DNA from 4 places in the Paenarthrobacter sp. GQ52 genome. Region 4 is predicted to be linked to each of the others. Evidence: riboswitches for the same ligand, from Rfam matches in the RefSeq annotation. Region 4 holds a riboswitch; each other region holds the start of a gene.
The links. A riboswitch is a leader RNA that binds a small molecule or an ion and turns the genes downstream of it on or off. The one in region 4 is predicted to bind S-adenosylmethionine.

Region 1: linked by a shared signal. The riboswitch ahead of AC6CH8_RS06275 (aminotransferase class V-fold PLP-dependent enzyme) and the one ahead of metX (homoserine O-acetyltransferase MetX) in region 4 are both predicted to bind S-adenosylmethionine.
Region 2: linked by a shared signal. The riboswitch ahead of AC6CH8_RS00810 (hypothetical protein) and the one ahead of metX (homoserine O-acetyltransferase MetX) in region 4 are both predicted to bind S-adenosylmethionine.
Region 3: linked by a shared signal. The riboswitch ahead of AC6CH8_RS17575 (DUF1737 domain-containing protein) and the one ahead of metX (homoserine O-acetyltransferase MetX) in region 4 are both predicted to bind S-adenosylmethionine.

The regions. Positions count from the first base shown of each region.
Region 1 is NZ_JCAXEJ010000003.1:162,233-165,342, forward strand. It holds gene rsgA (ribosome small subunit-dependent GTPase A) at 1-1,030, shown strand, start outside; gene hisN (histidinol-phosphatase) at 1,087-1,899, shown strand; SAM riboswitch class IV at 2,080-2,193, shown strand; gene AC6CH8_RS06275 (aminotransferase class V-fold PLP-dependent enzyme) at 2,226-3,110, shown strand, end outside.
Region 2 is NZ_JCAXEJ010000001.1:173,492-176,601, forward strand. It holds gene AC6CH8_RS00800 (VIT1/CCC1 transporter family protein) at 1-918, opposite strand, end outside; gene AC6CH8_RS00805 (hypothetical protein) at 1,174-1,365, shown strand; gene AC6CH8_RS00810 (hypothetical protein) at 1,390-1,689, opposite strand; SAM riboswitch class IV at 1,706-1,825, opposite strand; gene AC6CH8_RS00815 (sodium:solute symporter family protein) at 2,301-3,110, opposite strand, start outside.
Region 3 is NZ_JCAXEJ010000016.1:28,416-31,525, reverse strand. It holds gene AC6CH8_RS17585 (O-succinylhomoserine sulfhydrylase) at 1-974, opposite strand, end outside; gene AC6CH8_RS17580 (rhodanese-like domain-containing protein) at 975-1,385, opposite strand; gene AC6CH8_RS17575 (DUF1737 domain-containing protein) at 1,382-1,648, opposite strand; SAM riboswitch class IV at 1,662-1,773, opposite strand; gene AC6CH8_RS17570 (SulP family inorganic anion transporter) at 1,857-3,110, opposite strand, start outside.
Region 4 is NZ_JCAXEJ010000001.1:624,024-627,133, forward strand. It holds gene AC6CH8_RS02710 (bifunctional o-acetylhomoserine/o-acetylserine sulfhydrylase) at 1-671, shown strand, start outside; SAM riboswitch class IV at 834-950, shown strand; gene metX (homoserine O-acetyltransferase MetX) at 966-2,087, shown strand; gene AC6CH8_RS02720 (hypothetical protein) at 2,090-2,539, opposite strand; gene AC6CH8_RS02725 (winged helix DNA-binding domain-containing protein) at 2,602-3,110, opposite strand, start outside.

The DNA.
Region 1 (3,110 bases), on a different contig from region 4:
CCCCAGCCACGATGACGCCGTAATAGGCAGGATCATCACCGTGGACCGCGGACGGTACAGGGCAATTGTTGGCGAAGATTCCGCCGACGAACGGATCGTTATCGCAGCCCGCGCCCGCGAACTGCGACGCAACCCCGTTGTCCCCGGCGACTTCGTCGCATTGGTGGGTGACGTCTCCGGGTCTCCCGATACCTTGGCGCGCCTGGTCCGGGTGGAAGAGCGGAAGACCCTCCTTCGCCGGAGTGCCGACGATACGGACCCCATCGAACGGGTGGTCGTGGCCAACGCCGATCAGCTCGTGGTGGTTGTTGCGGCGGCCAACCCGGAGCCACGCACCGGATTCATTGATCGCGCCTTGGTCGCAGCGTACGACGCCGGCATCGAGCCGTTGCTGCTCATCACCAAGGCGGATGTGAAGGACCCGGCGGAACTCCTGGCCAATTACCTGAGCTTGGATTTTCCCGTAATCATCAGCCGGACCGCTGACTCCGAGGCCGGCGGCATCGATGCCCGTTCCGATGACGGACTATCAGCCCGGCTGGACAAGGTCGCCGTATCCCAACTCCGCTCGCACTTGGGTGGAAAAGTCACCGTCATGCTCGGTCACTCCGGCGTTGGCAAATCCACCATGGTCAACGCGCTGACAGGCGCAGAGCGCGCCACTGGAGGCGTCAACGCGGTTACGGGCCGTGGCAGGCACACATCATCCTCGGCTTTGGCGTTGAAGCTGGACGATGCACCGTCCGGCAGCTGGATCATCGATACTCCCGGAATCCGCTCCTTCGGCTTGGCGCATGTGGATCCGGACCGGATACTGCACTCGTTCCCGGACCTTGAGCCCGGCACCGAGACCTGCGACCGCGGCTGCAAGCACGGTGCCACAGCCACCAATTGCGGGCTGGATGCATGGGTGAACGATGGCCATGCCGGGCCATCGGGAGTGGCCCGGTTGGCCTCCTTGCGCCGCTTGCTGGGTGCAGACCCAAGGCTCGAAGCGAAAGAGACCAAGGAACTGGGCACCGTCAACTGATTCGTTGTCTGCTTCACGTCCCCAATGCAGCGAACGATTCAGGATAGTTTGGTGGCATGACCCATCCCGTTTCCACCTACAACGATGACCTGCGCCTGGCCCACGTCCTCGCCGATTCAGTCGACGCCCAGACCATGGATCGCTTCAAGGCACTGGACCTGCAGATCGAAACCAAGCCCGACCTCACACCTGTCACTGACGCTGACAAGGCCGCAGAGGAAGCAATCCGCGGTCAACTGTCCCGCTCCCGTCCGCGGGACGCGGTCCTGGGCGAGGAGTTCGGCAGCAGCGGTCACGGTTCACGTCGCTGGATCATAGACCCCATCGACGGGACCAAGAACTTTGTCCGTGGTGTCCCGGTGTGGGCAACGTTGATCGCCCTCGTGGATGAGGGGGAACCTGTGGTGGGCGTAGTCAGTGCGCCTGCGCTGGGCAAGCGATGGTGGGCTGCGAAGGACATGGGCGCCTACATGGGCCGCTCCCTGGCCTCGGCAACGCGGCTCAAGGTGTCCAACGTTTCCCGCCTGGCTGACGCCTCCATGTCATATTCCAGCCTTTCGGGGTGGAAGGAACGCGGCAACCTGGATGAATTCCTGGGGCTGACGGAAGACATCTGGCGGACACGCGCCTATGGTGATTTCTGGTCGTATTGCCTCGTGGCCGAGGGGGCAGTGGATATCGCTTGCGAGCCTGAACTGAACCTCTACGACATGGCAGCACTCGTCCCGATCGTCACCGAGGCAGGCGGCCGTTTCACATCCTTGGAAGGCGAAGACGGTCCGTTTGGCGGTAACGCCCTGGCCACCAACTCGATCCTGCACTCCGAGGTCCTCAAGCGCCTCAACCCCGGATTGGACGACCTTCTCTAAACTTATCCACGCCTGGCCACCCAGCGGCAGGCGGAATTTTCGACGGCGGATGGCCCCCGCAGGGGGTCTCCGCCGTTTTTTATTCGGCGAAGAAGGGATTTCGCATTCGACGTAACAAAGGGCTTAACAAAAGGAAGCGGCTTTGGAAGCCTCCCCGGACGTGCCTTAGCCTTTTTTACAGGTCACGAGTGCCAGCGCTAAACCCCGGTTTGCTGGCCGGCAACCCTCCATTCGCGGTGGGGTGCCCCGGGTGACGACCCGGCCGGTCCGGAACGGATGCGGCAAGCGCGGATCCCCCTATGGGGGTCCCTCTTGAGTGAGGTTCCATGAGCACTGTCACGTTCAACTCCACCACCATTCCGTCCTTTGTTGAAGAATCCACAGCGGAGACGATAACCGCTCTGCGTCCGCTTGCCGCGGTCACTGGCGCTGAGCTTCAGGCTCCCCTGATTCAGGGTGGCCACGTCCGCTACGCAAACTTGGACTACGGCGCATCGGCCCCGGCCCTGACCATCGTTTCGGCCTACCTCAACGAGGTCCTGCCCTACTACGCCAGCGTTCACCGGGGCGCCGGGTACGCCTCCCAAATCAGCACGTCGGTGTACGAGAACTCGCGGAACATCGTCCGTGATTTCGTCGGCGGGCGTGCCGATGACTCAGTGATCTTCACACGGAACACCACTGACTCGTTGAACCTCCTGGCCGGATGCCTCCCGCAGGTGGATGGCCAATTTGCGGGCGAGGTCCTGTACTTGGACATCGAGCACCACGCCAACTTGCTTCCGTGGCAGGGAGTCCCCCACCGCAGCGTCGTCGCGGCACCAACCCTGGCCGAAACGGTGGACAAGCTCGAGGCCGAACTTGCCCAGGGCGGGGTCAGCCTGCTGGCTGTTACCGGCGCCTCGAACGTGACGGGGGAAATTCTTCCCATCGCCCGCCTTGCTTCGCTTGCCCACGAACACGGCGCAAGGATCGTGGTGGACGCTGCGCAGCTCGCACCTCATCGCCGGATCAACATCACCGAGGCGGACGTCGACTACATCGTCTTCTCCGGACACAAGCTTTATGCCCCCTTCGGCGCGGGTGTCGTGGTGGGTCGTCCGGACTGGCTCGACGCCGGCATACCGCACCTGGCCGGAGGCGGCGCGGTACGTGAAGCGCGCCTGGACTCAGTGAGCTGGGCCGCGGGCCCGGCGCGCCACGAGGGCGGC
Region 2 (3,110 bases), 450 kb from region 4:
GGACATCGCTGCACCCCACGCCGAACCGACGGATTCATGATCGTCAGTGGGTGGCTTCTCCGGCTGCAAGGAAAGGCTGGGATCGCAGTCGCAGCTGAACAATCCCATGCGCTCGGCAGCACGATGCTCCGCGGCTTCACGCGTCATGCCACGGGCCAAGTACACCAGGACCAACTCGTTGTGCTCGATGTCCAAGGACGGTGCCGCGGTCAGAGTGGCCTGCGTGGGCAGGGTTGCGTTAAGGAGCTCCCGCTGCGAGCGGACCGAGACGTATTCGCCCGCACCCATGGAGAGGGCCCCGGCGAGGAGACCCGCGACGCCACTCATGAGCACCACGGGGCTGGGCACGCCGGTTGCGGCCATGCCCATGACCAGGGAAAGGTTGCTGACCAGGCCGTCGTTGGCGCCGAAAACGGCCGCGCGGAAGGTTCCGGAGAGCCGGTTGCGTCCGCGTGTGGCCAAGCCGCGGACTACTTCTTCGTGGATTTGTTCATCGGCCACCATGGCAGGCGTCGCGGCAGGTTCGGTGCCGTACGGGGAACGGCCTTCGGCGCGCTGTGCCAGAGCGAGGACGAACACTGAACCGAAGTTGCGGGCCAGGAAGCCCAGGAACTGGCTGCGGGTGGAAGCTGCCTTGGGCATACCGGCATGCTCGCCAAGGAGCTTGAGCCAGTGGGCTTCGTGCCTGCCTTCGGCTTCGGCCAGGGCGAGCAGGATTTGGCGTTCTTCGCCGTGACGTCGCTGGGCCAGTTCGCGGTAGACGGCGGCCTCGGCACGCTCATCGGCGAGGTACTGCCGCCACCGGCGAATGTCCGCGTGCGAGGGCGGCGCGGGTTGCGTGCTGGCGTTTTCGGCGGTTGCTGATTCGGGGGTGGGGTCCGGAGCGGAGCTCGACGAACTGTGGGATTCCTGGTGCATCTGCACTTTGTCTCCTGTGCTGGTTGGGGTAGTTGCGGCCCCATTGCACGCCCCACACTACCGCTTATCCGCGCGGATTTTTGGCTGGTATTCCTTAACTGGAATGTTCGGTGCACCGTAATTTCCTTGACCCTCGACGGTGCCGGTGCTCAGATGGAAGGACAGGGGCGGGGCCCTTCCGCCACTGGATTCCTGCATTCGGGTCAACGGGCTGAACCGCCCACCAGAACAGGCCCACGAGACGGAGGTTGCACCATGAACACCACCGAATCACACGCCAACTACCCGGAACGGACAACCATTGAGTCCGACCCGGCCTACGACTACGCCGAAGACCAGGAAGTGGACGAACCCTGGGTAGGGGAAGTGGACGCCCCCGAGGACGACGAACGCGTTGTCCCCATAGATGAAACCGAAGAGTTCCGCGAAGAAGACGAGGAAGCTTAGGCCTGGTCCCTGTGCCCTAGAGCCCTAGTGCCCTAGTGTGAAGTGACGTTGGACGCCCGCCCGTTTTCCGACGGCCGCAACAGTCACCGTTAGTGTCGTGGACGACTCACACCAGTGCGTCGGCCGGACGGCCTGGGCCAACGCCTGCGCGATGAGCTGCGGTTGGGCATGTCTGAACTGCTCGGTTCCAGCCTTGGCAGTGATGGTCACCGTGCCCAGGAAGAGGTCGACGGCGGGGATCACCGCGACCGTGGGGGTGGCCGTTCCGGCCGGGGTACTGGGTGCTGTTGTGTTTACCGGGGTGGTATCGCCTTGGTACGGCAAGGGACTGCTCCTTGGGGGAGTGCTCTTGCCCGCTCGGTTGTCTCTGGTCCGGGACGGGCCGCTTCCTCATCCGAACCACCCGTGAACATGGGGTTGGTGTGTGGCCAGTCGGAGCTTGGCACCACATCTCTTGAAGCTGGGACCACCCTACCGCATTGGTGTTCGGCCACCCGTTGTGGGGTGGGGGTGTCTTGTGGGGCCTGCTTTGCGCGCTTTGGGGTGGTTTTGGCGTGTAGAGCGGGCCTTGCAACGGGTGGGGGTGTGTTGTGGGGCCCGGTTGTGTTGTGGGGCCTGCTTTGCGCGCTTTGGGGTGGTTTTGGCGTGTAGAGCGGGCCTTCCAAGGGGTGGGGTGTGTTGTGGGGCCTGCTTGTGTTGTGGGGCCTGGTTTGCGCTCTTTGGGGTGGTTTTGGGGTGTAGATCGGGCCTTCCAAGGGGTGGGGGTGTCTTGTGGGGCCTGCTTTGCGCGCTTTGGGGTGGTTTTGGCGTGTAGAGCGGGCCTTCCAACGCATGCTTCCCGGGCATAGCGCAACGGCGGCGCCGCCCCGAAAAGGGGAGGCGCCGCCGTCGAACTTTACTTGTTTCCCGAACCTTGCCTGGTTCTTTGTGCCCGCCTAGGAAGCGGGGGTAGTGAGCTCTTCCTCGGCCACGCGGGTACCGGCAACGCGATCCGTCCAGGCCTTCATGACTGCCGGATCCGTGGGCTTGCTGGCAAGTGAGACCACTATGTACACCAAAGCCGAGGCGATCAAACCGAAGTAGATGGGCTCGTTGGCGTAGATGCCATCGAGGGGAACTTCGGCGTTGATCTCAAGGACGATCATGGTTCCGAGGGTTACCACCGAACCGGCCGCCATGGACCATGCTGCGGCGATGCCCGTTCCACGCTTCCACACCAAGCCGCCAATGATGGCCACGAGGAGGCCGCCAACCAGGATGTCGTAGGCAATGGTTAGTGCGGCCACCACATCCTTGGTGGAGATGGCGATGATGATTGCAACGATCCCCAGGCCGAGTACCCAGTAACGGTTGGCCTTGACGTCGTGCTCAGGGTTATCGGAGTCGGAGGTGTCCACCTTCTTGCCAAACCAGCTGGCAACGAAAGGCATTACGTCTGCGCGGGCAACGGTTGCAGCAGCAATCAGTGCGCCTGACGCCGTGGACATCATTGCGGCCACAGCTGCAGCAAGAACCAAGCCGCCGATGCCAATGGGCAGGAGTCGGGTAGCGACCTCTGCGTAGACGTCGTCCTTGGCGGCGATTTCGATGCCGGAGAGGGCGACGCTGGCAGCCATGCCGATCAGGGCACCCGCGAAGCCGTAGAGGATGCAGTAGACGCCGGCGGTAGCGCCGCCCCAGCGGGCAACTGTGGGGTTCTTGGCGGTGAACACGCGCTGCCAGATGTCCTGACCGATGAGGAGGCC
Region 3 (3,110 bases), on a different contig from region 4:
GTACGCCCGGCCGAAGGAAGCAGCTCGACCGTCAGCACAGTACCGCCGGCCTTCATCTGCTTCGCAGCGAGCTCGTACTGAGGGTGGGACTTCAACAGCGGGTACTTGACCCAGCTGATGGCGGGTTGCTGCTCGAGCCACTCTGCGATCTTCAGAGCAGAAGCCGAGCTGTGATTCACTCGCAGTCCCATAGTCTCCAAGCCCTTGGTCAGCACCCAGGCATTGAACGCCGAAAGCGACGGGCCAGTGTGCCGCATGAGCTGCTTGACCGGACCATCGATGAATTCCTTGGTGCCTAGGATCGCGCCGCCAAGGACTCGTCCCTGGCCATCAATGTGCTTGGTCCCGGAGTACACGATCACGTCTGCACCCAGCTCACCACAGCGTTGCAGCAGGGGAGTGGCAAAGACATTGTCGACGACGACAGTCGCCCCGGCGGCATGGGCCAGTTCGCTGACGGCAGCGATATCGACGATCTCCTGCATGGGGTTGGACGGTGACTCGAAGAACACCGCAGTGGTGGGCTCGGACAGGGCTTCGCGCCACTGCTCAAGGTCGGGTCCGTCAACAAAGACCGTCTCCACGCCCCACCGGGGAAGGATCTCGTTGAGGATCACGAAGCAGGAGCCGAACAGCGAGCGGGCAGCAACCACACGGTCACCGGCAGCCAGCAAGGCACCCAGGGCGGTGAAGACTGCAGACATGCCGGACGCCGTCGCGAAGCACGCCTCGGTTCCTTCGAGCAGCCGCAGCCGCTCCTGGAACGTGGCCACGGACGGGTTGCCGTAACGGGAGTAGACGAATCGTTCGTCCTCGCCGGTGAAGGCACGTTCGGCGGCGGCAGCGGATTCGTAGACGAAACCGGAGTTCAGGAAAACGGGTTCGGACGTTTCCTGGAAATTGGTGCGGTCAAGGCCACCGCGGACGGCCTGGGTGTCAGGGCTCCAGCCGGCGGCGTCGGGATTAAAAGTCACTTACTCGGTCCCCAGATTCGTCGGCAGGCCACGGTTCTTCCAACCATTGACGGTGCGCTCACCGTAGCGGTCCGGTTCGCCTTCGAAGCCCTCCAGGACGTTGTAGGCAGTGAAGCCGGCCTGGGTTGCGGCGATGGCCGCCGAGATGGAGCGTTGCCCGGAACGGCATAGGAAAACGAGCTCAACGCCGTCGTCCTCGGGAGCCTGTTGCTGAAGGTCTTCAATAAAGCGGGAGTTCGGAATTCCGCCGGCCAAGTTCCACTGGATGAACAGGGGGTCGTTCTCGGTAGCTTTGGTGTCAGGGATTCCAATGTGGGCCCATTCGCCCTCGGTCCGGACGTCAACCAGGATGGCACCGTCTTGAAGTTTGGCCCACGCGTCGTGCGGGGTCAGGTCACCTGCGTAGCTCATGCGTGGCCCTCGAACGCTTCTTCGTCGTCGTAGTTCTCCAACTGGTCAACGGCATTGGCCACTGCGGCATCCGCTGTGGCGATCGCGGTCGGCAGGACAACGGCTTGGGCAACGATGACGTCCGTGCCGTTGAACGTAGCTGCCGGGCTCCCGTGGAGGACGTAACCTTCGGCGAGGGCATTGTGGATGCGCTCGCAGAAGTCGCGGGTGTCCGGGCCTGTCACCAGGCGGTAGGAGAGTTTTTCTTCAGTGGGTTCAGGCATAGCTGGTGCTCCTCAGTCACGCTTGCAGTACGAATTGTCGATACGCCGAGTAGTCACCTGAGGCACCCCGCCGGAGAGAGGGTTGCCGACCAGCAAGTCAGGGCTTTGCGCTGGTACTCATTACTCAAGAAAAACGTAACATCCACGGGCATCCGGCCGCACTTGCGAGTGGTGGGGCGGCCGTCATGTTGCGTAATCGGCGGCCGTTTCACTCTTCGTCCCTGAGCGTGCGGACGGCGGCGCCGACTGTAGGAAAGAAGTGGTCCGGCGTGAAACGGGCTGCCGTTCCGAGGCGGATCAGCTTGTCCTTCACAGGACCTTTGAGTTCGGCGAACACCAGATCCACGCCGTGACGGGCCAACCATTCATCCAGCGTGACGAGGTCGTCCAGGGCCGTGGTGTCGATGCCTGTGATGGGTTCCGCCGCCAGGATGACGTGGGAGATATTATCCGAAGCTTCGTCCAGTTGTTCCCGGACAAAGCTTGCAAGAACCTGCCCGTTGCCGAAGAACAGCGGTGCATCGAAACGGAGGATCAGGAGCCCGGGGATGCGTGCGCCGTTGGGGTGTCGTTCAAGATCGTGGTACCCAGGGAGCCCTTCTTCGGCACCGAGTTCTGTTCGGTATGGATCCCAGGCCCGCCGCACGAAGTCCAAGAGCGCCAATGCTATGGCCACCACGATTCCCTGGAGCACACCCACTGTAAGGACGCCCAGGAATGCAGCCAACATCACCACGGATTCGCTCCGGCTCAGGCTCAACAGGCGCCGGACGCCGGCCGGGTCCGCCAGGGCTATCGCTGCGGCAATCACGACGGCGGCCAAGGTGGCGGACGGAAGGTACTCGGTCACCCCTGGAGCCAGCAGCATGAAAGCAAGCACCAGTACCGAACCCACCACGCCGGTCATCTGGGACTTGGCACCAGCGTCCACAGCCACAGGGGTCCTCGATGTACTGCCGGAGATGGGGAATCCGCCCAGCAGGCCCGTGGCAGCATTGGCTGCCCCAAGTGCTGCCATTTCCCTGTTGCCGGAAACCTTCTTGCCTTCCTTGGCTGCCAATGTTTGGGACAGGACGCCGGTGTCCGCGAAGGCCATGAGGGCGATCCCTGCCGCAGCGGGAAGCAGCGTGAGTGCGTCCGCCCAGCCAATGCCGCCGAGCGCGGGCATCGGGAGGCCCTGCGGCAGGACTCCGGTGACCTTGACGTCGTCGTTGAGGCTCCAAACGGCCGTTGCGACGCACGAGCCGACCACCGCCAGCAGCACACCCGGCACTTTCCACTTCAGCAGCCGGGGAATCCAGATCAGCGCCAGCGAACCCACGCCCAGCAGCAGCGCGGTGATGTTGACCTCGCCGCCCAGCACCCCGGTGGTGACCTTCGCAAGCTTTTGCCAGATGTCGCCGTCGGCCTCTATCCCCAGGAATGCCGGCAGCTGCGAAAGGGCCACCAGCAAAGCGATCCC
Region 4 (3,110 bases):
CGGCAATCGCCGGTGTGATTGTGGACTCCGGCAACTTCGACTTCGGCAAGGACCCGGACCGCTTCCCTGGCTTCAATACCCCGGACCCCAGCTACAACGGTCTGGTCTACGCCCGGGACCTCGGCAAGGACGGTGCACTGGGCGCGAACCTCTCCTACATCCTCAAGGCCCGAGTCCAGTTGCTTCGCGATCTCGGCTCTGCCGTGTCCCCGTTCAACGCCTTCCTCATTGCCCAGGGCCTGGAGACCTTGAGCCTGCGCGTGGAACGCCATGTTGCCAACGCCACCAAGGTGGCCGAATGGCTTGAAAACCACGACGACGTCGAATCGGTCGCCTATGCGGGCCTGCCGTCCAGCCCGTGGTACGACCGCGGCCGGAAGTACGGACCCAAGGGCACGGGCGCCATCGTTGCCTTCAACATCAAGGGCGGCGTCGAAGCCGGCAAGCGCTTCGTGGACGGCCTGGAGTTGCACTCGCACGTTGCCAACATCGGTGATGTCCGCTCGCTGGTCATCCACCCGGCGTCGACTACACACAGCCAATTGACGGTGGAGCAGCAGGTCGCCGCCGGCGTCAACCCCGGCCTCGTGCGCTTGTCCGTGGGCATCGAGCACGTTGATGACATCATCGCCGACCTCGAAGCGGGCTTCCGGGCCGCCAAGGGCGCCTAACGCCGCGGCTTAGAGTCTCAGTCCGGCTGCCGCCCGCGTCGACGATTATTCGCCGGGCGGCAGTTCCGGGTGCTCGTTCGTGAACGAAGACGCCCTAAACCGTCACACTGTTGTCACATTCTTCGCCAGAACCACCCTGCATTTCCTAGACTCTTGGTATTAGGTCATGAGTGCCAGCACACAGCCCCGGCTTGCTGGCCGGCAACCCTCCTACGCGGTGGGGTGCCCCGGGTGAAGACCTGGCCTGTTCGCACGCAAGGCGACGGGCAAGCGCGAGGTTAAGGTGTCAAAGGAATGACCATTACTGCTACAGCCCTTCCCAAATCCGGAGAAGAAGACGGAACCGTCAAGTACGCCGGCATCGGGCCGTTGGAACTTGAGGCCGGCGGATTCCTCCCCGATGTCGTCCTCGCTTATGAGACCTGGGGGCAGCTGAATGCCGAGGCCTCCAATGCCGTCCTCATCCAGCATGCGCTCACGGGCAGCACTCACGTAGCCCGTGGAGCCACCGACGAGGAAGGTTGGTGGGAGCAGCTCGTTGGGCCGGGTGCCACCATCGACACCAACAAGTTTTTTGTCATTTCCATCAACATCGTGGGCGGTTGTTATGGCAGCACCGGCCCATCGTCAGAAGCACCGGACGGACGTCCTTGGGGCTCACGTTTCCCGTTGGTCACGCTGCGCGACAGCACGGAGGCTGAGGCGCGCCTCGCCGATGCCTTGGGAATCGATGCCTGGCACGCCGTGTTGGGCGGTTCCATGGGCGGCGCCAGGGCCCTTGAATGGGCTGTTACGTTCCCCGACAGGGTCAAACGCTGCGCCGTAATTTCGGTGGGCGCCTACAGTACGGCCGAGCAGATTGCCTTTGCTCAAGCCCAAACCTTGGCCATCAGGCAGGACCCGAACTTCAAAAACGGTGACTATTACGGCGGCACTGCACCCGAACATGGCTTGGCACTGGCCCGACGCATCGCCCACATCACTTACCGCTCAGCCTTGGAGTTGGATTTCCGCTTCGGCAGGGAAGCCCAGCACCAGGAGGCACCACTCGCTGCCGCGGTGTTGGGGGAGCGTGGCCGCTACCAGGTGGAAAGCTATTTGGACCACCAGGGAACGAAGCTGGTCCGCCGTTTTGATGCCAACAGCTACATCGCCATCACCGAAGCCCTGATGTCCCACGACGTCGCCAGGGGCCGCGGTCCGCTGGAACAGGCGTTGTCGCGCGCTACGGCTGAGTTCTTCGTGGCGGCGGTGGACAGCGACAGGCTCTACTTCCCGGCACAGTCGCGGGAACTTGCCGCGGCGCTACCTGGGGATGTGCCGGTCCACCTCATTGAGGCTCCGATTGGTCACGATGGCTTCCTCACTGAGATCGGCCAGCTCTCGGCACAACTCCGCGAATCATTCTTCGCCTAGCCCTAGCCGTTCATGATTTCGCCGCGCTGCTTCATGTAATCCTCCATGGCGATCTCGCCGTTGCTGAACTTCGTGTCCAGCTCCGCCAACTTGCGGGCGCGGAATCCCTGCGGCTCCGAAGCGCCCGCTGAGGGGAACGGTGCCGGGGATGAAGGGTTCGACGGCGGCCCGGCCTGCGGTGTCGAATCCGCGGGGCGGATGACGGTCGGCTCGGAAGGGTACCCGGGGTAATTCTGACCTGGGTAACCCTGCGTCGGGTATCCCTGACCTGGATAATTCTGCTGCGGGTAATTCTGTGGCGGATACCCTGGTCCGGGCAGATTCTGCTGAGGGTAGCCGGGGTCGCGGAAGTTATTGTCCTGGATCCGACGCGCCCGGGAGCGGTTGTACATGCGGATCCCGAGTGGAATCAGCCAAGAGCAGACGATGATCCAGAAGATCAGATTGTTCACAGTGCAGGCCTCCTAGGTCTCATCCCAGCTTAGTCCTGGCCGGCAAAACCACGGCTGCTGCTTCAGGCCAGCTTGGTCTGCATGCCCAGGAACCGGCCGTAGCGATCCACCTCCGACTGCAGGGCCTCCTGCTCTTTTGCGGTGGTGGGCCGGTTCATTCGGACGTCCACTTCGCAGGTTCTGCCGGAGAAGCCATGGCGCCACCATCCGGCCAATCTGCCGTCCAGCAGGACCACGTGCATGGGTCCGTTGTCCTCGGGGAAGAAGGGCGCCGTGCCACCAAGGAAGTGCCGGGACTGTGAGTAGCCCATCACGTATTCGTCGTAGCACTGGATGAGGTCGACGCGGGGAAGCCCGGGATCCTCGGCGGGCGAAGGATCGTCGCCACCCGCGAGAGCGTCCGCTTCCTCGGAGGCCAGATAAAAGTCGAAACCATCACACTGCGCCGCCCCCAAGCTTCCGCGGGACATGTCACCCGCCACCTCGATTCCCCGCTTTACGTCTTTTATGGTCAACCCGGACCACGCCGCACAGTCCTTGACCGTGGCGGGCCCCCGGCTGGTGAAGTATC